Regions from separate parts of the Bradyrhizobium sp. USDA 3256 genome, predicted to be linked through region 2. Evidence: riboswitches for the same ligand, from Rfam matches in the RefSeq annotation. Region 2 holds a riboswitch; the other holds the start of a gene.

Region 1 (8,130 bases), 160 kb from region 2:
TGGATCGAGATTCCGGGTTCTCGCTTCGCGAGCCCCGGAATGACACCGAGTGAATCAGGCGTCAGAGACGCAACGCCACATAGCTGCAGTAGCTCCTTACTCCGCCGCCTGCGCGTAATCCTCGACCGGCGGGCACGAGCACACCAGATTGCGGTCGCCATAGACGTTGTCGACGCGGCCGACCGGGCTCCAGTATTTGTCGGAACGCGACACGCCGGCCGGGAAGCAGCCCTCGGCGCGGGTATAGGCCCTGTTCCAGGCATCGTCGGCGATGTCGTGGACGGTATGCGGCGCGTGGCGCAGCGGCGAGGCCTCGACCTTCCAGCGGCCCTTCTCGATCTCCGCGATTTCGTCGCGGATCGCGATCATGGCGTCGCAGAAGCGGTCGATCTCGAACTTCGATTCCGATTCCGTCGGCTCGATCATCAGCGTGCCCGCCACCGGGAAGCTCATGGTCGGCGCGTGGAAGCCGTAGTCGATCAGGCGTTTGGCGATGTCGTCGACGGTGACGCCGCTGGTCGTCTTCAGCGGCCGCGGATCGACGATGCACTCATGCGCGACGCGGCCGCGCTCGTTGCGGTACAGCACCGGGAAGTGCGGCTGCAGCCGTGCGGCGATGTAGTTGGCATTGAGAATCGCGATCTCGGTCGCCCGCGTCAGACCTTCGCCCCCCATCATCAGGATGTAGATGTAGGAGATGGTCAGGATCGACGCCGAGCCGAACGGCGCGGCCGATACCGGGCCGATCGCGTGCGCCGTCGCGCCGACGGTCGCGGGATGGCCCGGCAGATAGGGCGCAAGATGCGCCTTCACGCCGATCGGGCCCATGCCCGGGCCGCCGCCGCCATGCGGAATGCAGAAGGTCTTGTGCAGGTTGAGATGGCTGACATCGGCGCCGTAGTCGCCGGGCCGCGACAGCCCGACCTGCGCGTTCATGTTGGCGCCGTCGAGATAGACCTGGCCGCCATGGGCATGCACGATGTCGCAGATCTCGCGGATATGTTCCTCGAACACGCCGTGGGTCGACGGATAGGTGATCATGACGGCGGCCAGGTTGGCGGAGTGCTTCTCGGCCTTGGCGCGGAGATCATTGACGTCGACGTCGCCGCGCGCATCGCACGCCACCACCACGACCTCCATGCCGACCATCGCCGCCGAGGCCGGATTGGTGCCGTGCGCGGAGGAGGGGATCAGGCACACCTTGCGGTGCGGCTCGCCGCGCGCCAGGTGATAACCCCGGATCGCCAGCAGTCCGGCATATTCGCCCTGCGCGCCGGAGTTCGGCTGCAGCGAGACCGCATCATAGCCGGTGATGTCGCACAGCCATTGCTCCAGCCGCTTGAACAGCGCGTGATAGCCCTTGGCCTGATCCGCGGGCGCGAACGGATGCAGGTTGCCGAACGCCGGCCAGGTCAGCGGGATCATTTCGGTGGTGGCGTTGAGCTTCATCGTGCAGGAGCCGAGCGGGATCATCGCGCGGTCGAGCGCGAGGTCACGATCACTGAGCTTGCGCATGTAGCGCAGCAGCTCGGTCTCGGAACGGTGCGTGTTGAACACCGGATGGGTGAGGAAGGCGCTGGTGCGCCGCAGCTCCTTCGGCAGCGCCTCGTGCGCGCCGGCCTCGATCTCGGCATAGCTGAGCTTGCCGCCGAACACGCGCCACACCGCCTCGACCGTCTCCGGCGTCGTGGTCTCGTCGAGCGCGATGCCGAGCGTGGTCGCGCCGACGCGCAGATTGATCCGCTCCGCCAGCGCGCGGGTGACGAGCTCGATCTGCTTGCTGCCTGCCTCGACCGTCACGGTATCGAAGAACGCTTCGCTGGTCGGCGCAAAGCCGAGCTTGCGCAGGCCGGCGGCAAGCACGGTGGCGCGGCGATGCACGCTGCGTGCGATATGGGTCAGGCCCTCCGGACCGTGATAGACCGCATACATCGAGGCGATCACGGCGAGCAGCACCTGCGCGGTGCAGATGTTCGAGGTCGCCTTCTCGCGGCGGATGTGCTGCTCGCGGGTCTGCAGGGCGAGGCGATAGGCCGGTGCCCCACGCGAATCCACCGAGAGGCCGACGATGCGGCCGGGCAGCGAGCGCTTCAGCGTGTCGCGCACCGCCATGTAGGCGGCGTGCGGTCCGCCGTACCCCATCGGCACGCCGAACCGCTGCGCCGAACCGATCGCGATGTCGGCGCCGAGCTCGCCCGGCGACGCGAGCAGCGTCAGCGACAGCAGGTCGGCGGCAACGATCGCCAGCGCGCCCTTGGCGCGCAGCGAGGCGATAGCAGGCTTAAGGTCGCGTACCGCGCCCGATGTGCCCGGATATTGCAGCAGCGCGCCGAGTACATCGGCGTTGTCGAGCTCGGTCAGGGGATCGCCGACCACCAGCGCCCAGCCCAGCGGCGCGGCGCGCGTGCGCATCACCGCCAGCGTCTGCGGATGCACCTCCTTGTCGACGAAGAACACCTTCGCCTTGACCTGCGAGTGGCGCTCGGCGAGCGCCATCGCTTCCGCCGCCGCGGTCGCCTCGTCGAGCAGCGAGGCGTTGGCGACGTCGAGCCCGGTGAGATCGCAGATCATGGTCTGGAAGTTGAACAGCGCCTCGAGCCGGCCCTGGCTGATCTCCGGCTGGTACGGCGTATAGGCGGTGTACCAGGCCGGGTTCTCCAGAATGTTGCGCTGGATCACCGCGGGCAGGATGGTCCCCGAATAGCCCTGGCCGATCAGCGAGGTGAACACCTGGTTCTGCGCGGCGAGCTCGCTCATATGCGCGAGCGCCTCGGTCTCGCTCAGCGCCCGGCCGAGATCGAGCGGCGCCTTCTGCCGGATCGACGCCGGCAGCGTCTCGTTCATCAGCGCCTGCAGGCTCGCGGCGCCGACCGTCTCCAGCATCGCGTTGACGTCGCGCGGCGACGGTCCGATGTGGCGGCGGACGAAATCGGTGGCGGCTTCGTTGATCGGCTTGAAGGGCGCGTTCATGACGTGATCCTCGGGGTGATCCTTTAGGCGGTGTGCGCGGCGTAGGCGGCCTCGTCCATCAGGCCGCCGAGCTCGCCCTTGTCGGCAATCTTCAGCTTGAAGAACCAGGCCTTGCCGCCGGCGTCCGAATTGACCAGCGCGGGCTCGGCGGCGAGCGCGTCGTTGACCTCGACCACCTCGCCGGTGATCGGCGCGTAGACGTCGGAAGCGGCCTTGACGGATTCCACCACAGCGGCGGCCTCGGCCTTCTTCAGGCTGCGGCCGACCTTGGGCAGTTCGACGAACACCACGTCGCCGAGCTGCGACTGCGCATAGTCGGTGATCCCGATCGTGGCGACGTCGCCCTCGATGCGGAGCCATTCGTGGTCGGACGTGTACAGCGTCGTCATGGGGATCGATCCTTTGGCGTTCAGCGTTTGTAGGTATTGGGGACGAAGGGCGTGGCGGCGACCTTGAGCGGCAGCCGCTGGCCTCGCACTTCGGCGAAAACGGTGGTGCCGACCGCGGAAAGGGCGGTAGGCAGATAGCCCATCGCGACCGGCGCATTGAGGCTCGGGCCGAAGCCGCCCGAGGTCACCTTGCCGATCTGCTCGGTCGAGCCGGCATCGGCGAACAGCGCGGCGCCTTCGCGCACCGGTGCGCGGCCGTCGGGCTTCAGGCCGACCCGCCGGCGCGCGGCGCCATCTGCGAATTGCGCGAGAATCTTGTCGGCGCCGGGGAAGCCGCCGGCGCGGGCGCCGCCGCTGCGGCGAACCTTCTGCACCGACCATTCCAGCGCGCCTTCGACCGGCGTCGTCGTGGTGTCGATGTCGTGGCCATAGAGGCACAGCCCGGCTTCGAGCCGCAGGCTGTCGCGCGCGCCGAGCCCGATCGGCAGCACGTCGGGATTGTCGAGCAGCGCGGTGACCAGGGCTTCCGCCTTGTCCGCGGGCACGGAAATCTCAAAGCCGTCCTCGCCGGTATAGCCGGAGCGCGAGACGAAGCAGTCGACGTCGCCGACGCGGCGCGGACCGGCGTCCATGAATTTCATCGAACCGACATCTGCACAAAGTTTCGCCAGCGCCGATTCGGCTTTCGGCCCCTGCAGTGCGATCAGCACGCGGTCGGCCAGCGAGACGATCTCGCAGGCGTCGGAGAGATTCGCACGCAGATGCGCCTCGTCCTCGGCCTTGCAGGCGGCGTTGACCACCAGGAACAGGTGATCGCCGAAATTCGCCACCATCAGGTCGTCGAGCAGGCCACCATCATTGTTGGTGAATTGCGCGTAGCGCTGCCGTCCCGGTGCGACACCGACGATGTCCTGCGGCACCAGTTTTTCCAGCGCGAGCGCGGCGTCGGCGACCTTACCGGATTTGGCCTTCAACACGAGCTGGCCCATGTGCGACACATCGAACAGGCCGGCTTCCTTGCGGGTGTGCAGATGCTCCTTCAGCACGCCGGCCGCGTATTGCACCGGCATGTCATAGCCGGCAAACGGCACCATCTTGGCGCCGCGCGCCAGGTGCAGCGCGTGCAGCGGGGTCTGTTTCAGCGGGGAGGTTTCGTGCGCAAGCATCACAGGGCCCTCGCGGTTCCCGCGGGGACCCATTTCCCCTTGAGAAACCTGCAGAAAGCCCCATCTGTCGCTGTGCCTGAGAGTATTATCCCGTCGGCGGACGCATCGGGGCGAACCCCAGCATCTCTTTCCAGATGTCAGACGTCACGCGGTCCTTTTGCCTGAGAGTTTCCGGGGCGGTTGCTCCTTCGGCGCCGGCGGTAAGGCCGGTCTCTCCCGACGTGACTAGGTATAGGTAGGTAGAAAACACGGCGCCACCAAGACTGTCAACGCAGCTGCAGCAACTATCCAATGGGCTTTGTGCTGCCGCGGCAAGCCCATGATCCGCCTGCACAGTTTCTGGACACCGCAGCTGGCAATGTCTAAAAGCGTTCGGCCGGAAAATGACGCCTTTTTGCGGCTGGCCGGCCCTTTTTTCCGATTGGATGAACATGAGCAGCGTCAACGACATCAGGTCGACATTTCTGAACTTCTTCAAGGAGAACGGGCACGAGATCGTGGCCTCGTCGCCGCTGGTTCCGCGCAACGACCCGACCTTGATGTTCACCAATGCCGGCATGGTGCAGTTCAAGAACGTCTTCACCGGCGTCGAGAAGCGCGGCTATCAGCGCGCCACGACGTCGCAGAAGTGCGTGCGCGCCGGCGGCAAGCATAACGACCTCGACAATGTCGGCTACACCGCGCGCCATCTCACCTTCTTCGAGATGCTCGGCAACTTCTCGTTCGGCGATTACTTCAAGGAGCGCGCGATCGAGCTCGCCTGGAATCTGATCACCAAGGATTTCGGGCTGAAGAAGGACAAGCTGCTGGTCACCGTCTACCACACCGACGACGAGGCGGCCGGCCACTGGAAGAAGATCGCGGGCTTCTCGGACGACCGCATCATCCGCATCCCGACGTCGGACAATTTCTGGGCGATGGGCGACACCGGTCCGTGCGGTCCGTGCTCCGAAATCTTCATCGACCGCGGCGAGCACATCTGGGGCGGACCTCCGGGCAGCCCGGAGGAGGATGGCGATCGCTTCCTCGAATTCTGGAACCTGGTGTTCATGCAGTACGAGCAGGTGACGAAGGAGGAGCGCGTGGCGCTGCCACGTCCCTCGATCGACACCGGCATGGGGCTCGAGCGCATGGCCTGCATCCTGCAGGGCGTCGAGAGCGTGTTCGAGACCGATCTGTTCCGCAATTTGATCGATGCCGCCGCGTCGACCCTCGGCCACGGTCCGAACGAGCAGAACGTCGGGTCGTACCGCGTGATCGCCGACCACCTGCGCTCGTCGGCATTCCTGATCACCGACGGCGTGCTGCCGTCGAACGAGGGCCGCGGCTACGTGCTGCGCCGGATCATGCGCCGCGCGATGCGCCATGCGCAGCTCTTGGGCGCGAGCGAGCCGCTGATGCATCGCCTGGTCTGGGCGCTGGTCCGCGAGATGGGCCAGGCCTATCCGGACCTGGTCCGCGCCGAGAAGCTGATCGAGGAGACGGTGCGGCTGGAAGAGACGCGCTTCCGCAAGACGCTGGCGCGCGGCCTGTCGATCCTCGACGAGAAGAGCGCCGGCCTCAAGAAGGGCGACATGTTCGACGGCGACACCGCGTTCACGCTGTACGACACCTACGGCTTCCCGCTCGATCTGACGCAGGACGCGCTGAAGTCGCGCGGCATCAGCGTCGACCAGGCGTCGTTCACCGACGCGATGGAGCGGCAGCGCGTGAAGGCGCGTGCCTCCTGGGCAGGCTCGGGCGAGGCGGCGAGCGAGGCGACCTGGTTCCCGCTGCGCGAGAAGCTCGGCGCGACCGAATTCCTCGGCTACGAGACCGAGAGCGCGGAAGGCGCGGTGACGGCGCTGATCAAGGACGGCGCCGAGGTCGAGAGCCTGAAGGCCGGCGAGAGCGGCGCGATCGTGCTGAACCAGACCCCGTTCTACGGCGAGTCCGGCGGCCAGGTCGGCGACACCGGCGTGCTGACCGGCGAGGGCGTCAAGTTCCGCGTCGCCGACACGCAGAAGAAGGCCGGCGATCTGTTCGTGCATCTCGGCACGGTGGAGCAGGGCACGCTCGGCGTCGGCACCGCGCTGCAGCTCGAGGTCGACCACACCAGGCGCTCGTCGATCCGCGCCAACCATTCGGCGACGCATCTGTTGCACGAGGCGCTGCGCCAGGTGCTTGGCGATCACATCGCGCAGCGCGGCTCGCTGGTCACGCCGGACCGGCTGCGCTTCGACTTCGTGCATCCGAAGCAGATCACGCCGGAAGAGCTCGCCCGGATCGAGGACATCGCCAACGATGTCGTGCTGGAGAATGACGAGGTCACGACCCGGGTCATGGGCGTCGACGATGCCCGCGAGGCCGGTGCCCGCGCGCTATTTGGCGAGAAGTATGGCGACGAGGTTCGCGTCGTGTCGATGGGCAAGGGCGCCCGCGATCACGGCCAGAACGCGTTCGGCTGGTCGGTCGAGCTCTGCGGCGGCACCCATGTCCGCCGCACCGGCGACATCGGCATGATCTCGGTGACCAGCGAGGGCGCGGTGGCGTCCGGCGTCCGCCGCATCGAGGCGCTGACCGGGCATCACGCGCGCAAGCACGCCAACGACACCATCGCGCTGGCCAAGACCGCGGCGCTGGAGCTGCGCACCACGATCGACGACGTGCCGGCGCGCATCGCCGCGCTGATGGAAGAGCGCAAGAGGCTCGAGCGCGATCTGTCTGACGCCCGCAAGAAGCTCGCGATGGGTGGCGGCGGTGCGTCGAACGGCGCGGCCTCCGCCGTTCGCGAGGTCGGCAATGTCAAGCTGCTGGCACGCGCGGTCGAGGGCGTCGAGACCAAGGATCTCAAGAGTCTCGTCGACGACGGCAAGAAGCAGATCGGCTCGGGCGTGGTCGCGATCGTCGGCGTCACCGAGGACGGCAAGGCCGGCATCGTGGTCGGCGTCACCGCCGATCTGACCGCGCGGTTCAACGCGGTCGAGCTCGTGCGCAAGGGCTCCGAGGTGCTCGGCGGCAAGGGCGGCGGCGGCCGGCCCGACATGGCGCAGGCCGGCGGACCCGACGGCGCCAAGGCAGACGCCGCGCTGTCGGCGATCGAACAGGCCATGACTCAACAGGCATCGGCCGGCGCCTGACGGAGAGTCTGATCGTGGCGACGGCTCCGGGTAGGCCCACGATCAGCGATCCCGGGCTGCGCGACCGTCTCTACGAGCTGCTCGAACGCGATGATCTGCCGCATTCGGGCGGCTTGCGGTTTGCCCGGGTCATCGTCGCCATCATCGCCGTCGACGTGCTGGCGGCGATTCTGGCCTCCGTGCCCGAGATCGACGCGCAGTTCGGCTGGCTGCTGACGACCATCGAGATCGCGGCGGTCATCGCCTTCGCGCTGGAATATGCCGCGCGGCTCTGGAGCGTGGTCGGCCACTCCTTGCGCGACATGACGCCGGCGCGGGCGCGGCTGGAATACGCCTTCTCGGCGCTCGGCGTGATCGACCTGCTCGCCTTCCTGCCGTCGGCCATCGCGCTTGTCGTCGGCGACAAGACCGCGCTGGTGCTGTTCGGCATGCTGCCGTTCCTCAAGCTGGTGCGCTATTCGACCGCGATGCGCTCGCTGCTGGCGG
Region 2 (8,130 bases):
GCCGTAAGCGAATACGCTCGGTCCGCAATCCCTGAAATCGGCAGCCGGGAAGCCCGGTGCAAACGACAGCGTCGGCACCACGTCGCTCTCGAGCGCGGCGAGCTTTTGATAGATGCCCTTGGTCGGCTGGTCGTTGGTGCACTGCCAGCTGATCGGGATCAGGAACGGCAATTGCCGGAATGCCTTTGCGAAGCGCTGCCTGGACTTGAGCATCAGCGCCAGATGCCGGGCACAGGCGCGGCCGGTTTCGGCCATGTCGACATGCGGATAGGTGCGGTAGGCAATCAGCGCATCGGCATGCTCGATCATCTTTGGCGAGACGTTCGCATGCAGATCGAGGCTCGCCACCAGCGGCAGGTCGTTGCCGATCGCCTTGCGCACGCGGGCCAGCGTTTCGCCTTCACCATCGTCATAATGCTCGGTGACCATGGCGCCGTGCAGGTCGAGATAGACGGCGTCGATCGGTCCGGCCGCGGCGATGCCGTCGACCATCTCCGTCACGATCCGCTCATAGGCATCCTTGCTGACATGCGCCGACGGGCTCGCCGCGGCGAAGATCGTCGGCACCAGTTCCCAGCCATTGGCTTCCGCCGCCTCGACAAAGCCGGCGAGGCCGACATTGATCTTGCGCATGACCTTGAGCACGTCGGCGCCATGCGTCATCGACGGCCAGCCGCCGCCATGCACGAAATCGTCATAGGTTGCCTTCGTCGGTGCGAAGGTATTGGTCTCGTGCAGGAAGCCGCCAACGGCAATGCGGGTCATCAAGTCGGTCTCGATACGTTTCTTCGATCATGATGCGATCGTGACGACGCGCGTCATGATCTCACCTCGTTGGTTGGAGCGTGATCTTCGGGGAAGACCGGTGTCCGCCTTCAGAGCCACGCTCTAGCGCGCGACGTTAAGCGTGTCGTCACGCCAAGCGCAAGCCGGGGAGCACCAGCGGATTTGCATGCCCTGTGGGCGGAAAGGCTTGAGGCTAAAGACCTAGGCCGTCGCCACAATGCCTTCCGAAACGGGGCGGAAGTTGGCGAAGTCCCAGCCGCGTCCGGGCGCCGCATCGAGCAGTGCGCGGGTATAGGCCTGCTGCGGATTGGTCAGCACCTCGGCGGCCGGTCCCTGTTCCACGACGCGGCCATGTTGCATCACGGCGACGTCGTCGCAGATTTGTGCGGCGACGCGCAAATCATGCGTGATGAAGAGCAGCGCGATGCCCAGCCGGCGCTGGATTTCGTCAAGCAGATCGAGAACCTGCGCCTGCACCGAGACGTCGAGCGCGGACACCGCCTCATCCGCGACGAGCACGTCGGGATCGAGCGCCAGCGCGCGCGCGATCGCGATGCGCTGGCGCTGGCCGCCGGAGAACTGGTGCGGATAGCGCGAGATCGCGTCGGGCGGCAAATGGACGAGCTCGAGCAGCTCGCGCGCGCGCGCCAGCGCATCCTTGCGCGGCATGCCGTAATTGACCGGGCCTTCCGCGATGCTCTCGCCGACGGTGACGCGCGGATTGAGCGAGCGGTAGGGATCCTGGAAGATGATCTGGATTTTCTGGCGATGCGGCTGCAACAGCCGGCGCGACAGGTCGGAGATCTCGCGGCCGGCGAGGCGTACCCCGCCCGAGGTCGGATCGATCAGGCGCACGATGCAGCGCGCGACCGTCGACTTGCCGGAACCGCTTTCGCCGACGATGCCGAGCGTGCGGCCCTTGCGCAGAGTGAGCGTGACGTTGCTGGCGGCGGCGACCTCGCGGGCTTTGCCGTAGAGCGACCGCTCCCGGTAGACCTTGCTGAGCTCGTTGGCTTCCAGCACCACGGGCTCGGTCGTCTCCGGGCGCGGCGCGCGCGGCACGAGGCTCGGCACCGAGGACAAGAGGTTGCGGGTGTACTCCATCCTCGGAGTGCGCAGCACGTCCTGCAGCGGGCCGGTTTCGACCAGGCGGCCGTGTCGCATCACCGCGACGCGGTCGGCGATCTCGGCCACCACGCCCATGTCGTGGGTGATGAACAGAACAGCGGTGCCGTGATCGCGTTGCAGGTCGCGGATCAAGGTGAGGATCTGCTTCTGCGTGGTGACGTCGAGCGCGGTGGTCGGCTCGTCCGCGATCAGGAGCTTCGGCTCCAGAACCAACGCCATCGCGATCATGATGCGCTGGCGCTGGCCGCCCGAGAGGCGATGCGGGTAAGAGGAGAAGATGCGCTCCACATCCGGCAGCCGCACATGCTCCATCATCGCCAGGATTTTCTGACGCCGCGCGCGGGAGTCGAGATCGGTGTGGGCGCGCAGCACCTCGTCGATCTGGCGGCCGACCGGCACGACGGGATTGAGCGCGGTCATCGGCTCCTGGAAGATCATCGCCATCCGCGTGGCGCGGAGTTGCCGCAGCCGCCGGTCGCTGGCGGTGAGCAGTTCCTCGCCGACCAGTTTGACGTTGCCGCCAGACGGCACCAGCGTGCCCTTCTGCTGCAGGCCCATCACGGTGAGCGATGTCACCGACTTGCCCGAGCCGCTTTCGCCGACCAGGCAGAGCGTCTCGCCTTCACGGACCTGCAGCGAGAGGTCGTCGATGATGCGATGTGCATCCGCCTTGCGGCCGAGGCCGACGACGAGATTGCTGATGTCGAGGACGACGTTGGTCATAGGACTGATTCCACCGGCAATACGAGGAGCGACCGTGATGTTTTTCGTCTTGCGTCATTCCGGGGCGATGCGAAGCATCGAACCCGGAATCTCGAGATTCCGGGTCTGGTGCTCACGCACCATCCCGGAATGACGGCTTCAATTGGCATTGAAGCCGTCACTTGCCCTCACGCTGCTTCATGCGGGGATCGAGCGCGTCGCGCGCGGCGTCGCCGATCAGGTTGACGCTGAGAATGGCGATCGAGAGCAGCAGCCCCGGCCAGAAGATCAGCGACGGCTTGACCTGGAAGTAGGCGCGGCCCTCGGCCATGATGTTGCCCCAGGTCGGCGTTTCCGGCGAGATGCCGGCGCCGAGGAACGACAGGATCGCCTCGGTCAGGATCGCGGACGCGCAGACATAGGTGCCTTGCACGATCAGCGGCGCGATGGTGTTCGGCATCAAATGCCGCCACATGATCTTCGGCAGGCTGGTGCCGAGCGAGATCGCGGCCTCGACATAAGGCTCCTCGCGTGCGGTCAGCACCACCGAGCGCACCAGCCGCGCCACGCGCGGGATCTCGGGGATGGTGATCGCGACCATCACGGTCCAGATGCTGGCACCCGACAGCGACACCACGGCGATCGCGAGCAGGATGGCGGGGATCGCCATCAAGCCGTCCATCACGCGCATCAGCACCGCATCGACCCAGCGGAAGAAGCCGGCGACGAGACCGATCAGAAGGCCGATGGCGATCGAGCAGACGGCGGCGCCGAGCCCAATCACCAGCGAGATCCGTGCGCCGTAGACGATGCGCGACAACAGGTCGCGGCCATAGGCGTCGGTGCCGAGCAGATATTGCGCGCTCGACGGCTTCAGCCGCTGCGACGGCGTCAGCAGCAGAGGATCATGCGGCGCAAGCAGCGGCGCGAAGATCGCCATCAGGATGATGAGGGCGAGGCAGATCGTCGCAACCGCGATGATCGGCGTCGACGTCAGGAAGCCGAACTTGACGCGGAACGGCCGGGTGACGGGAAGCGAGGATTCGGGAAGGGTTTCGATCGCCATTGCTCAGTACCGGATACGAGGATCGAGCAGGGTGTAGGCGAGGTCGATCAACAGATTGACCGCGACGTAGATACCCGACGTCAACAGGATCATGGCCTGGATCACCGGATAATCGCGCGCCAGCACCGCATCGACGGTGAGGCGGCCGATGCCGGGCAGGTTGAACACGCTTTCGGTGACGACGACGCCCGAGATCAGGAGCGCGAAGCCGGAACCGATCACCGTGATGACCGGCACGGCCGCGTTGCGCAGCGCATGGCGCAACAGCACGCCGGTCTCGCCGATGCCCTTGGCTCGCGCGGTGCGCACGTAATCCTCGCCGAGCACATCGAGCATCGAGGCTCGCGTCATGCGTGCGATCAGCGCGACATAGATGAAGGAGAGCGTGCAGGTCGGCAGGATGAGGCGCTGGAAGAACGGACCGAAGCCGGCCGAGATGCTCTTGAAGCCCTGTACCGGAACCCAGCGCAGATCGATCGCAAAGATCTGGATCAGCACATAGCCGATCACGAACACCGGCACCGAGAAGCCGAGCACCGAGAGCCCCATCACGAAGCGGTCGATCCAGGTGCCGTGCTTCCAGGCCGCGATCACGCCGAGCGGCACCGCCACCAGGATCGAGAGGATGATGGTGGCCAGCGCGACCGAGATCGAGGGCTCGAGGCGCGGGACGATCATTTCGAGGATCGGCTTATTCGAGATCAGGGAGACGCCGAGGTCGCCGTGCAGCAGCTTGGCGATCCAGGTGTAGAACTGGATGTAGATCGGCTCGTTCAGACCAAGCGAGGTCCTGATACGTTCGAGCTGTTCGGGAGTCGCGTTGTCGCCGGCGAGGATGGCGGCCGGGTCGCCCGGCGTCAGCCGCAGCAACAGGAACACGAACAGAGCCACCACGCCCATCACGGGAATGGCGGCGAGGATGCGGCGAAGCAGATATCCGAGCAAATTTGATCCGTTGGGTTGTGGTCGATGAAGTCCCCAGCGGGACCGTTGCACACCAGACCGTAGCACAGATGGTAGCAGACTCACGGTAGAACTTGAGCAAGTCCCATGCCATCGGTGCTGCGGTTTTTGCGGTGCAGCTAATCAGTCCTGTTGGCCGCGATTATTCCTCCGGTGAAGTTCGAAGCAGTCCACTGGAAGGTGGATTGATTTCAGCTTTGCGCGCGTTGGAATCCACGTCGAGCCCGGCACCGATCGACGGCGCCATCGGCGGCGTGTCGAGGTCGCGCCAATCGTCGATCGCCTGGGCCACCATCTGCGCCGTCGCGGCCGACAGTGTCCAGCCGAGATGACCGTGGCCCGTATTGTAGAACACGCCCGGAATCCGTCCGGCGCGAACCACCGGCATCATGTTCGGCATCATCGGGCGCAAGCCCGCCCATGGCACGACTTTCGACGTATCGATCTCTGGGAAATGATGCCGCACCCAGTCCACCAGCGGTTGAATGCGATCGGCGCGAATGTCGCGGTTGAAGCCGTTGAACTCGGCGGTGCCGGCGACGCGGAAGCGGTCGGCGCCGAGCCGGCTGGTGACGATCTTCGCAGCTTCATCGAGCAGGCTGACGGTGGGCGCGGCATTCCGGCTTTGCGGCGCATCGAGCTGCACCGTGATCGAATAGCCCTTCACCGGATAGACATTGACGCGATCGTTGAGCAGGCCGGCGAAGTGGCGGCTCGCCACGCCGGCGCAAATCACGATCCCGTCCGCCTGCAACTGCCGTCGCGTCGCGACCGCAGCATCATGTGAAGCAGCTTCGTTCCAGCCGATGCGGAAGCCGTCATCGCCGCGCGCGATCGTGTCGACGTCGGCTTCATGGACAAAGCTCGCGCCACGGCGGATGCAGGCGTCGGCGAGGCCGCGGGTGAATTTGTGGATATCGCCGGTCGCGTCCGACGGCGTGAAGAAACCACCATAGCAGGCCGTCTGCAACGCGGGTTCGATGACGCGGATCTCGTCCGGGGTCACCGGCCGGCGGTCGAGCCCGCCCTGCTGCAGCAGCGTGTTGACCTTGAGGCCGGCTTCGAAGCCGGCCCTGTCGTGATAGACGTGCAGGATGCCGCAGCGCTCGAGATCGAAGGCGATGTTCTCGCGCTCTGCGATCGAGAACAGATGCTTGCGCGCTTCGATGGCGAGCTTTGTGGTCTCGATGGTGTTGCCGCGATAGCGCGTGATGTGACCTACGAACTCGCCGATCCAGGAATATTTGTGCCAGCTCGGCTTCGGGTTCATCAGCAGCGGCGCGTCGCTTCTCAGCATCCAGCGCAGCCCCTTCAGGATGGTCGCAGCACTGTTCCAGACTTCGGCGTTGCTGGCGGAAAGCTGTCCGCCATTGGCGAACGAGGTTTCCATCGCGGCGTAGCGATGCCTGTCGAGGACAGTCACCTTGTAGCCGCGTTCAAGCAGGGCATAGGCCGTCGTTACGCCGGTGATGCCGGCGCCGATGATCGCGATGTGTGGCATGATGGTTTTCAGGCTCCCGTGGGTTAGAGTCGCCGAACCGCCGGTGAAACCGGCATCGGCGCCCCATCTGTCACGGTACCTGAGAGCTTGATCCGCATCGGGCCGGGGCCGGAAGCGAACTATCCCCTTCGGTGGACGTCATGGCCCTTGATGTGCGGCCATGTTCGTCTCTCTCCAGATCGTCCTGACGATACAGTCCTTTTGCCTGAGAGTTTCCGGGGCGGTTGCTCCGTCGGCGCCGAAGGCAACAACACGAATGTTGTCGCTTCGATCTCTCCCGCATCGTCGCGTTGGACGGCCGGACCGTAGGCGAAGCCTTAAAAATGGACAAGGCTAAATTTCGATCCGGCAGTGCCAACGTGTTGTGCAGTGCAATCGATGTCAGTCCAGCGTCGCCAGCAGCGCCGCCATCAGGCGGCCGCGTTCGGCAAGGCTGTCGACCTCGATATGCTCGTTGAGCGTATGTGCATCGGCGCCGCGTACACCGAGGCCGTCGAGCGTGGGGATGCCCATCGCGCCGGTGAAGTTGCCGTCCGAGCCGCCGCCGGCGCTGCCGTGCGGCAGATCGAGACCCATCGCTGCCGCAAGGCCTTTTGCCTTTTCATACAGCGCCATGGTGCCCGCATCGGGCTCCCATACCGGGCGAGTGACGCCGCGCGTCACCTTGAAGCTCACGTCGTTGGCGGTGCCCGACAATGCCAGCATGCGCTCGACGCCGCGGTCGAGATCGGCCTGGCGCTTGGCCATGCTGAGCGCTTCGCCGGTGCAGGTCGTCGCGACGCAATTGACCCACTGGCCGCCATGCACGATGCCGACCGAGAACGTGCAGTCCTCGGTGGTCATGCCGTCGATGGCGATGATCTGCCGCGCCATCTCCCGGATCGCGGAGCGGCCGGAAGACAGCGTCGCGCCGGCATGGCTGGGCTTGCCGGTGGCTTCCAGATTGAAGCGCGCGATCGCATAGCGGCCGGTGACGACGCCGTTGTTCGGACGGCCGGGCTCCGGCACCAGCACGTATTTGTTGCGCGCGGCTTCCGCCTCGATGATGTCGCGCGTCGACGGCGTGCCGACTTCTTCGTCGGGGGTGAACAGCACGGTGATCGGCAGCGGAGTCGTGAAGGAGGCGCGCGCCAACTGCCTGATCGCCTCGATCGACAGGTAGTTGCCGCCCTTCATGTCGAAGATGCCCGGCCCGAAGCACTTGTTGCCTTCGCGCCGCCACTTCAGCTTCTCGATGGTGCCAACGGGGTGAACGGTGTCCAGATGGCCGGCGATCAGGATGCCGGGCTGGCCTTGTTTCGGATGGGGAAAACGGGCGCGGACGCAGCCCGCGAAGCCCTGGCGTCCGGCGATGCGCTCGATCGTCGCACCCATGATCGCCATCTCGCGGGCGGCGAGATCGAGCATGCGTTCGACCGCGGCGGCGTCCCAGGTCGGGCTTTCGCATTCCACCCAGCTGCGCAGGCCCTGCAGCATCGCTTCGGAATCAAACGGGAGATTGGCGGGGTTCATCGTTGTTCTCTCTTGTTGTTCTGACGGCGCCGGCATCGCGCGCGCGTTACGAAAATCTCAGCCGACGATTTTGTAAAGCCAAAATCTGGCGCGCGGCCTCATTCGTTTGTGTACGTCCGATGCGACCTGAAACCGATTGACGCGCTTGGCGCTTGGTGCAAGTCTCGATTTCACAAGCCATACAGCATGTTAGTTCGCCTAAATAACGAACCGCGTGCATAACGAATAAGCCGGCTTTGACCAGTTACACGTCAGGAGAGATTGCATGTTCCCTATCTCGCGTTGGAAACACCGCACGCTAGCGGCCGCGTTGACGGCGCTCGCGCTGTCGTTCGCGCCGCAGGAATTGTCATTCGCACCGCAGGCGATGGCCGCGGGCAAGACCATCACCGCGGTGATGCACTCGGATCTGCGCGTCATCGATCCGATCATGACCACGGCCTACATCACGCGCGATCATGGCTACATGATC

Evidence for each region. A riboswitch is a leader RNA that binds a small molecule or an ion and turns the genes downstream of it on or off. The one in region 2 is predicted to bind glycine.
Region 1: it holds a riboswitch for glycine, as region 2 does, so the genes downstream of both, gcvT (glycine cleavage system aminomethyltransferase GcvT) here and ACVWY5_RS21705 (D-amino acid dehydrogenase) in region 2, are expected to answer to the same signal.

Annotation. Positions count from the first base shown of each region.
Region 1 covers NZ_JBSSAE010000002.1:4,364,399-4,372,528, reverse strand. The annotation lists gene gcvP (aminomethyl-transferring glycine dehydrogenase) at 97-2,970, opposite strand; gene gcvH (glycine cleavage system protein GcvH) at 2,994-3,359, opposite strand; gene gcvT (glycine cleavage system aminomethyltransferase GcvT) at 3,380-4,525, opposite strand; glycine riboswitch at 4,666-4,754, opposite strand; gene alaS (alanine--tRNA ligase) at 4,957-7,644, shown strand; gene ACVWY5_RS22470 (cyclic nucleotide-gated ion channel) at 7,656-8,130, shown strand, end outside.
Region 2 covers NZ_JBSSAE010000002.1:4,208,249-4,216,378, reverse strand. The annotation lists gene ACVWY5_RS21725 (M81 family metallopeptidase) at 1-765, opposite strand, end outside; gene ACVWY5_RS21720 (ABC transporter ATP-binding protein) at 988-2,637, opposite strand; gene ACVWY5_RS21715 (ABC transporter permease) at 2,795-3,682, opposite strand; gene ACVWY5_RS21710 (ABC transporter permease) at 3,686-4,627, opposite strand; gene ACVWY5_RS21705 (D-amino acid dehydrogenase) at 4,788-6,146, opposite strand; glycine riboswitch at 6,212-6,326, opposite strand; glycine riboswitch at 6,330-6,436, opposite strand; gene ACVWY5_RS21700 (M20/M25/M40 family metallo-hydrolase) at 6,528-7,658, opposite strand; gene ACVWY5_RS21695 (ABC transporter substrate-binding protein) at 7,924-8,130, shown strand, end outside.